2 regions of the Reyranella humidisoli genome follow, and region 1 is predicted to be linked to the other one. Evidence: riboswitches for the same ligand, from Rfam matches in the RefSeq annotation. Region 1 holds a riboswitch; the other holds the start of a gene.
The links. Region 1 has a riboswitch for S-adenosylmethionine ahead of KQ910_RS02705 (O-succinylhomoserine sulfhydrylase). Riboswitches for the same ligand answer to the same signal wherever they lie in the genome.

Region 2: another riboswitch for S-adenosylmethionine. It lies ahead of metX (homoserine O-acetyltransferase MetX); the one in region 1 lies ahead of KQ910_RS02705 (O-succinylhomoserine sulfhydrylase).

What each region holds. Positions count from the first base shown of each region.
Region 1 covers NZ_JAHOPB010000001.1:545,560-550,988, reverse strand. The annotation lists gene KQ910_RS02715 (thiamine pyrophosphate-binding protein) at 1-105, shown strand, start outside; gene KQ910_RS02710 (Bug family tripartite tricarboxylate transporter substrate binding protein) at 212-1,192, shown strand; SAM riboswitch at 1,224-1,300, shown strand; gene KQ910_RS02705 (O-succinylhomoserine sulfhydrylase) at 1,375-2,586, shown strand; gene KQ910_RS02700 (TenA family protein) at 2,609-3,220, shown strand; gene KQ910_RS02695 (MarR family winged helix-turn-helix transcriptional regulator) at 3,397-3,846, opposite strand; gene KQ910_RS02690 (PaaI family thioesterase) at 3,925-4,398, shown strand; gene KQ910_RS02685 (cation diffusion facilitator family transporter) at 4,524-5,429, shown strand, end outside.
Region 2 covers NZ_JAHOPB010000001.1:1,752,172-1,757,600, reverse strand. The annotation lists gene KQ910_RS08620 (GNAT family N-acetyltransferase) at 1-763, shown strand, start outside; gene metW (methionine biosynthesis protein MetW) at 771-1,376, opposite strand; gene metX (homoserine O-acetyltransferase MetX) at 1,373-2,539, opposite strand; SAM riboswitch at 2,600-2,675, opposite strand; gene KQ910_RS08605 (chorismate mutase) at 2,781-3,632, shown strand; gene hisC (histidinol-phosphate transaminase) at 3,657-4,748, shown strand; gene KQ910_RS08595 (prephenate/arogenate dehydrogenase family protein) at 4,745-5,429, shown strand, end outside.

The sequences.
Region 1 (5,429 bases):
GGCAAGCCTTCGATCATCCATGTGAAGACCGATGCCGAGGCCATCACCTCGCGCATCACGATGACCAAGCTTCGCGAGCAGGCGCTGGCCAAGCAGAAGCACTAGAGCGCGCCGATCCGATAAAAGCCTCCCCCCGTCAAACGGGGGAGGTTGAAGAGCGAGGGCATGTCGGACTTCCGATAGAGAAGAAACAGAAACGAAGGGGGAAACGATGAGCATCACACGTCGCGCTGCACTCGGTGCGTTGAGTGCGGCGTCGCTGGCCGCGCTGGCCGTTCCGGCGCGGGCCCAGGCGGAATGGCCGAAGGGCCAGCCGATCAAGGTGCTCATCCCCTTCGCGCCGGGCGGCGTGCCCGACATCATCGCGCGCATCGTCACGCCGAAGATGGCCGAGGGGCTGGGTCAGTCCTTCGTCATCGACAACAAGCCGGGCGCGGGTGGCGGACTGGCGGGGCAGCTTCTCGCCCAGGCGCCGCCCGACGGCTACACGCTGTTGACGGGCACGGTCTCCACGATGGCGATCGTGCCGGCGGTCAATCCGTCGCTGAAATACGATCCGACGAGCTTCGCCGCGATCGGCCTCGCCGCCATCGTGCCGATGGTGGTGCTGGTGCGGCCCGATTCGCCGGCCCGGGACATTCCGGGGCTGATCGCGCTCATCCAGCGCAGCCCCAAGTTCGACTACGGCTCCTCGGGCAACGGCTCGATCCTGCATCTCACCGCCGAGCTGTTCCGGCTGCGCACCGGCGTGAAGATGCAGCACATTCCCTACAAGGGCTCGGCGCCGGCCCAGCAGGCGCTGCTCGCCGGCGAGATCGACGTGGTGTTCGACGCGCTGGCGCCGGCAATGGGCCAGATCCAGGCGGGCAAGCTGCGCGCGCTGGGCCTCGCGATGGCCAAGCGCTCGCCCGCGCTGCCCGATCTCAAGACGATCGGCGAGCAGGGTGTGGCCGGTGTCGAGGCCTATACCTGGGCCGGTCTCTATGCGCCCCACGGCACGCCGGCGCCGATCGTGCAGCGCCTGAACACGGAGCTGCTGAAGGCGCTGAAGGATCCGGAGGTCGCGAAGAAGATCTCCGATCTCGGCTACGAGATCGCCTCGTCGACGCCCGCGGAGCTGGCCGCGCATACGGCCGCCGAGCTGAAGAAGTGGACCGAAGTCGCCCGGGCGGCCGCCGTGAAGCCCGATTGACGGGCTTGCGTCGGGCGACCGCCGCCCTTATAGAGGCGGCCGTGGAGATTTGAGCCGACCGGCTTGCGACCACGTTAAACATCGCTAAAAGGTCGGAGGTTACGCAAAACCCCCGTCCTTCCAGGTCGGGGGTTTTTCGTTTGCGTCGTCGGGAAAGGACGCGCGGCGAGAGGAGAAGTGAGATGGACGGATCGATTCCGAAGAAGAAGGCCGAAGCCGATACCTCGAAGTGGCGGACCCAGACCCGCGCCGTGCGCGGCGGGCAGATCCGCAGCAATTTCGACGAGACGTCGGAGGCGCTGTTCCTGACCTCGGGCTACGCCTATTCGAGCGCCGAGGAGGCCGAGGCCACCTTCAAGGGCGAGAGCAACCACTACCAGTATTCGCGCTTCGGCAATCCGACCGTCACCATGTTCGAGAACCGGCTGGCCGCACTGGAAGGCGCCGAGGCCTGTCGCGCCACCTCGACCGGCATGTCGGCGGTGTTCTTCGCGCTGCTGGCGCTGCTCAAGGCCGGCGATCGCATCGTCGCGGCCCGCCAGCTGTTCGGCTCCTGCCACTACATCGTGGCCGAGCTGCTGCCGAAGTACGGCATCCAGAGCGAGCTGGTCGACGGCGGCGATCTCGCGCAGTGGGAGAAGGCGCTTTCGAAGCCGACGCAGGCGGTGCTGTTCGAATCGCCGTCCAACCCCATGCTCGACATCGTCGACGTCAAGGCGGTATGCGATCTCGCGCACAAGGCCGGCGCCAAGGTCGTCCTCGACAATGCCTTCGCCACGCCGATCCTGCAGCGCCCGCTCGAGTTCGGCGCTGACATCGTCGTTCACTCCGCCACCAAGTACATCGACGGCCAGGGCCGCACCCTGGGCGGTGCCGTGCTGGGCTCGAAGGAGTTCATCCTCGACAAGCTGCAGCCGATCATCCGCAACACAGGCCCGGCGCTCAGCCCGTTCAATGCCTGGGTGCTGGTGAAGGGTCTGGAGACGCTCGGCCTGCGCGTCGAGCGCCATTGTGCCAATGCCCGCCGCGTCGCCGATGCGCTGGCCGCGCATCCCGCGATCGGCCGCGTGCTCTATCCGGGGCGTCCCGACCATCCGCAGCATGCGCTGGCGGCGAAGCAGATGTCCGACTTCGGCGGCGTGGTGACGTTCGATCTCAAGGCCGGCAAGTGGGCCGCCTTCGAGACGCTGAACCGCCTGCAGATCGTCGACATCTCCAACAACCTAGGCGACGCCAAGAGTCTCGTCACCCATCCGGCGACCACGACGCACATGCGCATCGGCGCCGAGGAGCGCGCCAAGCTCGGCATCACCGACGGCACGGTGCGCATCTCGGTCGGCCTCGAGGATGTCGAGGACATCATCGGCGATCTCGTCCAGGCGCTGGGCGGCTGACGCATCGGGCTGGAGTACAAGCGTGCCGCTGTCGGCCGACCTGTGGGCGGCGAATGCCGACCTCGCCAAACGCATCCTCGCGCACGGCTTCGTGCGCGGGCTGCGGGACGGGTCGCTACCCGTGCAGAACTTCAAGGGCTACGTCGCGCAGGACGCCTATTTCCTCGAGGCGTTCGCACGCGCCTATGCCTTCTGCCTCGCTAACTCACGGTCGCGGGAGGACCTCTACGGTTTCGCCGGCCTCATCGCCGGCGTCCTGCAGGAGCTGAAGCTGCACAGGAGCTACGCCGACCGCTGGCAGGTCGATCTCACGGGTGTCACGCCGGTCGAGGCGACGCGGGCCTATGTCGATTTCCTCCTGGAGACGGCGGGGCGCGGCAATCTCGGCGAGACGATCGCCGCCATGACGCCCTGCATGCGCCTCTACGCCTATCTCGGCCGGACGCTGGCAGCCAACAACGCGGCGCCACTCTATTCGGAATGGGTGAAGACCTACGCCGATCCGGGCTTTGAGGAACTGGCCGTCCAGCTCGAGTCATTGCTCGACCAGCATGCCGAGGACACGGAAGCAGTGCGCGCCAACTACCGCCGCGCCATGGAACTCGAACTCGGCTTCTTCGCCGCCAACGTTTAGGGCGGAGCCATTGCTTCCCGCGTTATGAGGGGAAGCGAAGGATCCCTCACTTCGTTCGGGATGACACTATTGGGGGGATGAGCGCAGTGCGCCGCTCTAAAGAACCGGTGTCATCCCGAACGAAGTGAGGGATCCTTGTTTCATGGGCGATTGCTCTGATGTCCAGGACGCCGTGACTAAAGCGGCGCCAGCTTTTCCATCGAGCGGTCGAGGGCGCCGTGCAGGTCGGCGGTGAGCTTCGTGCCCATCGCGTCGCGCACTTCCTGCTCGGCGGCGGCCCACATCGGCAGGGCGCGCTTGAAGAGGGCGCGGCCCGCAACCGTCGCGACCAGCTCGTGCCGGCGCTTGTCGCCCGCGGCCGCGCGTTCGATCACGCCCGAGGCCAGCAGCGGGCGCAGGTTGCGCGTGAGCGTCGTGCGGTCGGTCGCCAGCCGGTCGGACAGTTCGGAGATGCTGAGGGGGCCGCGCGCCATCACGTGGCCGAGCAGCGAGAATTGCGAGATGCGCAGGCCGGTCGGCGCGAGGTGGCGGCTGTAGATCTGGGTGACGCGGCGCGCCGCGCTGCGTACGCGAAAGCAGGTGCATTCGGCCGGCGACAGGCGGAACGGGGGCGGGACGGCTGTCATGGGACTGAGACTATCGCCGCTTCTTGCGCCGGCAAAGCCTCAATGTGTATATGCACTTAATTTTGCACGGAGACGGGCATGGCTGGAGAAGCAGGATTTGGCGTGGTGCCGATCGAGGTGGCGCGCACGCTGGACGGGCTGGATCTCTTCAGGGGCGTGCTGGAGGGGCGCTATCCGGCGCCGCCGATCACCAAGGCCCTGGGCTTCAGCCTCATCGAGGTCGAAGACGGCCGTGTTGTCTTCGGCTATACGCCGGTGTTCGACCATTACAACCCGCTGGGCTCGGTGCATGGCGGCGTCGCCGCCACGCTGCTGGATTCGGTGATGGGCTGCTGCATCCACACCAGGCTGAAGGCCGGCAGCGGCTACACGACGGTCGAGATCAAGGTGAACTACGTGCGCGCCATGACCGACAGGACCGGCCCGGTCCGCGCCGAGGGCAAGGTCATCAACGTCGGCTCGCGCATCGCCACCTCGGAAGGGCGCCTGACCGACGCATCCGGCAAGCTGCTGGCGCACGGCACGACCACCTGCCTCATTTTCCCGATCTGACATTTACATTCCTCTCCTCCGCTAGGGGGAGTGGCTAGGTGAGGGGGCCTCGATCGGTGTCGGCAACCCCCTCACCCAACCTCTCCCCCTAGCGGGGGAGAGGAGCATGATGTCTAGTCCATCCCATGCCGACCGCGTCCGCCGAACAAAGACTCCTGAAAATCTCCATCGCCGTCACCATCGGGGTGGCGTCCTTCGGCGTGCTGTTCGGCCTGCTGTCCGGATCGATGTCGATCCTGTTCGACGGCGTCTTCTCCGCCATCGATGCCGCCATGTCGGGCCTGGCATTGTTCGTCTCGCGCCTCGTCACCCGCGTCGCCGAGAACCGGCGGTTCCAGTTCGGCTACTGGCACATCGAGCCGATGGTGCTGGCCTTCAACGGCGGCACGCTGATGCTGCTCTGCTTCTATGCCTTCCTGAATGCGGTCGACAGCCTGCTGATCGGCGGCCGGCAGCTCGATTTCGACTGGGCGATGGCCTATGCCGTCCTGGTGTGCGTGGCCTGCTTCAGCATGTTCTTCTACGAACGCCGCCTCAATCGCGCGATCGGCTCCGATTTCATCCGGCTCGACACGCAGGGCTGGCTGATGGCCGGCTCCATCACTTTGGCCCTGCTGGTGGCCTTCGTCATCGGCGCTTCGTTGAAGGGAACGGCATACGCTCATCTCGCGCCCTATGCCGACCCGGCGGTCCTGGCGCTGCTGACGATGGTCCTGGTGTTCGTGCCCATCCAGGCGGTGCGCAAGGCGCTGCAGGAAATTCTGCTGATCACGCCGCCCGAACTCGATGCACGGGTGCGCGAAGTGATGGATGGCGTGATCGCCCGCCACGGCTTCAAGACCTACACCAGCTACGTCGCCAAGGTGGGTCGTGCCCGGTTCATCGAGATCCATGTCGCCGTGCCGCCGGAGTCGTCGATCGACAGTGTCGGCACAGCCGATGCCCTGCGTCGCGAGATTTCCGAGGCGATCGGCGGCGAGGGCCCGCATCGCTGGCTCACCATCGACTTCACCGCCGATCCGAAGTGGCTG
Region 2 (5,429 bases), 1.2 Mb from region 1:
CGTCGGCCCCGAGCATGCAAACATCTTCTGGGATGTGCTGAGCGCGAACGGCGTACTCGCTTACCTGTGCGGCCACATCCTCGCCTTCGACATCCAGGTCCATCGCGGCGTCCTGCAGATCTGCACGGCCGGTGCCGGCACCGCGCATCGAATGCCGGAGGGGATCGAGTATCTTCATGCGGTGCAGGCCGCGATCGATGGCGACGGCCTGCGCTACCAGGTTTTCGACGCAAGCGGACAGGTCCGTGAAAGCCTGTCCTGGCCGCCGTCCGTGCCGACGGTCGACCGGTGGACCAGCCTGCAGGACGCCGGCATCGCCCGTGACAGGATCGCGACCTTCCGCTTCACCGGCCAGACCGCCGATGCCGGCGCCAGTTCGGCCCAGACGTTCCTCGCGGCGTGCCGGCCGGGTGTCCGCGCGCCGGTCTGGATCGGACTGAGCGGACCGTCGCAGCGGCTGACGGTGATCCTCGAACCTGAACCCGGCCGCAGCCCGCATTACTGGCTCGGCCCCTCGATCGCGGCCGATGCGCCGTTCGACATTCAATTACTCGTTCACCCGGGCATGGGGCCGGGCGGCCTGCTGTATCGACTGGCAGCCGATGCGCCCTGGACTTCCCTGTCGGCAGCGTCCGCGTGGGGCGCGGAACGTCTGGACTGGCCAGAACTCTGGAGCGTCGGACATGGTCCGGGAGGACCCGGCGACCGCGCATTCCTGGGCAGGAATCTCGCGATCTCGGCGACGGCCGACAAAGGCCCGTAGCGTCCGGCTAGTCCCGCCGCAGCATGAACACCGCCTGCTCACCGATCAGGTTGGCCAGCAGCGGCGGCAAGGTGATGCGGCGGCTCTTGTTGTTCAGGACGATCGCCCTCTCGATCCGCACGCCCATCGTCCGACACAGCGCGCGAAAGTCGTCGATACTGCAGAGATGGATGTTGGGCGTGTCGTACCACTTGTAAGGCAGCGAGGTTGTCTCGGGCATGCGACCGCCGAACACCAGCCGCAGCCTCACCTGCCAGTGCGCGAAGTTGGGGAACGACACGATGGCGTGCTTGCCGACGCGCAGCATCTGCTCCAGGACCTGGCGCGGCTCGCGCGTGGCCTGCAGCGTCTGGCTCAGGATCACGTAGTCGAAGGCGTCGTCGGGATAGTCGCGCAGGTCGGTATCGGCGTCACCCTGGATGACCGAGAGGCCGTTGGCTACGCAGGCATTCACGCCGGCCTGGCTGAGTTCCATGCCGCGGGCATCGACCCGCTTGAAGTTCATCAGATAGGCGAGCAGCGAGCCGTCGCCGCAGCCGACGTCGAGCGCACGCGTGCCCGGTTCGACCATGTCGGCGATGAGCTGCAGATCGACACGAATCGGCGTGCTCACGACAGACCTCCCAGCCCGCGCACCGACGCGGCACCCTTGAGAAAGCCGGAGAGCGTGCGGAACATCTCGGGCTCGTCGAGCAGGAAGGCGTCATGGCCCTTGTCGCTGTCGACCTCGACGAACGACACGTTGGCCGCCGCCGCGTTCAGCGCATGCACGACCGCGCGGCTCTCGCGCGTCGGGAACAACCAGTCGCTGGTGAAGGACATCAGGCAGAAGCGCGTAGCCGAGCCCTTGAAGGCATTGGCCAGCACGCCGCCATGCGCGCCCGCGAGGTCGAAATAGTCCATCGCGCGGGTGATGTAGAGATAGGAATTCGCGTCGAACCGATCGACGAAGGTCGAGCCCTGATAGCGCAGGTAGCTCTCGACCTGGAAGTCGGCGTCGAAGCCGAACCCCAGCGCATTGCGATCCTGTAGCGCGCGCCCGAACTTCCGCTGCAGTGCCTGTTCCGAAAGGTAGGTGATGTGGGCCGTCATGCGGGCCACCGCGAGGCCGCGCGACGGCATCGTCTGGTGCAGCCGGTAGTCACCGCCCTTCCATTCCGGGTCGGCCATGATCGCCTGACGGCCGACTTCGTGGAATGCGATGTTCTGGGCGGAGTGACGGGCGGCGCAGGCGATCGGCACGGCCGAGAAGACGCGCTTCGGATGGCTGGCGGTCCATTCGAGCACCTGCATCCCGCCCATCGACCCGCCGATGACGCAGAACAGGTCGGGAATGCCGAGATGATCGATCAGCGCCACCTGCGCCCGCACCATGTCGCCGATGGTCACGACCGGAAAGCGCAGGTTCCAGGGCTGGCCGGCCTTCGGATCGGTGTCGAGCGGACCGGTGGTGCCCAGGCATCCGCCGAGCACGTTGGTACAGATGATGAAGTAGCGCGCCGGATCGAGGATCTTCCCCGGGCCGACGATGCTTTCCCACCAGCCGGGCTTGCCGGTCACCGGATTGCGGTCGGCGACGAACTGGTCGCCGGTCAGGGCGTGGCAGATGAGGACTGCGTTCGACCTGTCGGCGTTCAGCTCGCCGTAGGTCTGGTAGGCGACGCGATACGGTCCGAGATCGACGCCGCAGTCGAGCCTCAGCGGCCGGTCCGCCCCCAGGACCGCGTGGCGGCACTGGGCGAGCGCCTTGCGCTCGGCATCGGTAAGGTCGTTCAGCACTGCCCTCTCCCGCGAAGGAGCCAACGAAAAAGCCCCCGGCCGGAAGGACGGGGGCTTTTTTCGAGCACTCCGACCTTTTAGCGATGTTTAACGTGGTCGCAAGCCGGTCGGCCCAAATTCCACGGAGAGGCTCTATACGGTCGTCGGCGGCGCGAGGCAAGTCTCTTGCGGCTTGTTTGCCTTTACGCGGGCCGTCCGGACGTAGTATCGCCGCTGCGCACAGGAAATTAACGGCCTTATGGACGCTCCCAATCTCGAAATCTTGCGGCAGGAAATCGATGCCATCGACACGGACCTGCACGGTCTGATCCGTCGCCGCTCGGAGGTCGTCGCGCACATTTCCTCAACCAAGCCGTCGGGCGGCCTGGCGCTGCGTCCGGGCCGCGAGGCCCAGGTCCTGCGCAAGCGACTGGCCACGCATGACGGGAAGTTCCCGGCCGGCGCCGTCTATCGCATGTGGCGTGAGATGATGAGCGCCTTCACGCTCATCCAGACGCCCGGCCTCAAGATCGCGATCTGCCGCCCGGCCGACCAGCCCGGATACTGGGACCTCGCGCGCGATCATTTCGGCTGCCAGATCCCCTTCGTCGCCCACGACACGCCGGCCGGCGTGCTGGCCGCGGTGCGCGCCGGGCCGACGACCATCGGCGTCGTCCCCGCCCCGCTCGAGGCCGATTCCACGCCGTGGTGGCCGATGCTCGCCGGCAAGGACACGACCCTGCCGACCGTCATCGCCCGCCTGCCCTTCCTGTCGATGCCCAACGCCCGCGCGCGCGGCATCTCGGCCTTCGTGCTGGCCCGCATCGACGCCGAGCCGAGTGGCTCGGATCGCGCGCTGATCGCCATCGAGGCCAACAACGGCCTGAGCCGCGACCGTATCGCTGCGGCACTGGCCAAGGCCGGCCTTCCGGCCTTCACCTCGGCGCTGGACCAGGTCATGGCCGGAGTGCATCACTATCTCGTCGAGGTGCCGGGCGTGATCGCCGACGAAGATCCGCGCCTGCGCGAACTAGAAGCGGCCCTGGGCCTCGAAAACGGACGAGCGGCGGCGATCGGCGCCTATGCCGTGCCGATCGACGCCAAGCCGTGACCTGAACTTTCGAAGGAGACTGGCATGAGCGCGCTCACCCCTCGTCCGGGCATCATGAAGATCGCGCCCTACGTGCCGGGCAAGGACTCGATCGACGGCAAGGAGACGATCGCCAAGCTCTCGTCCAACGAGGGCGCGCTCGGCCCCTCGCCCAAGGCGATGGCCGCCTACGCCAAGGCGGCGTCCGAACTGCACCGCTATCCCGACGGCGACACCAGCAAGCTGCGCAAGGCGATCGGACGCCATTTCGGCCTCGATCCGGCGCGCATCGTCTGCGGCGCCGGCTCCGACGAGATCCTGAACCTGCTGGTCCGCGCCTACTGCGGCCCGGGCGACGAACTGCTCTACAGCCAGTACGGCTTCCTGATGTACGCGATCAACGCGCTGGGCGTCGGCGCCACGCCGGTCGCGGCGCCCGCCAGGGATTACGGCAGCGACATCGACGCGCTGCTCGCCGCGGTGACGAACAAGACTCGCATCGTCTGCCTCGCCAATCCGAACAATCCGACGGGCACCTACGTCACCAAGGACGATGTCCGCCGCCTGCATGCCGGCCTGCCGAAGAACGTGCTGCTGATCATCGACGCGGCCTATGCCGAGTATGTCAGCAAGAACGACTACGAGTCGGGCGTCGAGCTGGTCGACCAGGCCGAGAACGTGGTGATGACCCGCACCTTCTCGAAGATCTACGGGCTGGGCGGGCTGCGGCTCGGCTGGATGTACGGCCCGGCCGGCATCGTCGATGTGATGAGCCGGCTGCGCCAGCCGTTCAACGTCAACCTCGCCGCGCAGATCGCAGGCGTCGCGGCGCTCGACGACATCGCCCATACCGACGCCAGCCGCACCAACAACGACATCTGGCTGCCCTGGCTCAGCGCGGAGCTGACGAAGCTCGGCCTGAAGCCGCTGCCCAGCGTCGGCAACTTCCTGCTGGTCGGCTTCGGTTCGAAGGAGCGCGCCGCGGCGGCCAACGAGTGGATGATGAACGACGGCCTGATCCCGCGCCTGGTCGCGGGCTACGGCCTGCCCGAGCATCTGCGCATCACCGTCGGCACCGAGACCGAGGTGAAGGCGGTGCAGGCCTCGCTCGCCCGCTTCGTGGCAGCGCAGAAATGAGCGAGCCCCTGTTCGACAAGATCGCGCTGATCGGCATCGGCCTGATCGGCGGCTCCATCGCGCTCGAAGCCCGCAAGCGCGGCCTCGCCAAGCACATCGTCGCGGCGACGCGCAGCCCCGAGACGGCCGCCCTCGCCAACAAGCTGAAGCTCACCGACCATTGCGGCACCGACCTCGCCGAGGCCTGCAGGGACGCCGACCTGGTGATCGTCTGCACCCCGGTCGGCGCGTGCGGCCCGGCCACCAAGGCCATCGCTTCCACCCTGAAGCCCGGCTGCATAATCTCCGACGTCGGCTCGGTGAAGCAGACCGTGATCGCCGACATGGCGCCGCACATTCCGAAGGGCGTGCACTTCGTGCCGGCCCATCCAGTCGCCGGCACTGAAAACTCCGGCCCGGAAGCGGCGCTACTGGACCTGTTCCAGGGGCGCTGGTGCATCCTGACGCCGCTGCCCGACAGCGACGCGGCAGCGGTCGACAAGCTCGAAGCCTTCTGGAAGGGCCTGGGCAGCCTGGTCGAGCGGATCGATCCCAAGGATCACGACCGCATCCTGGCGATCACCTCGCATCTCCCGCATCTCATCGCCTACACGATCGTGGGAACGGCCGACGATCTCGGCGGCCATCTCAACAGCGAGGTGCTGAAGTTCGCCGCCGGCGGCTTCCGCGACTTCACGCGCA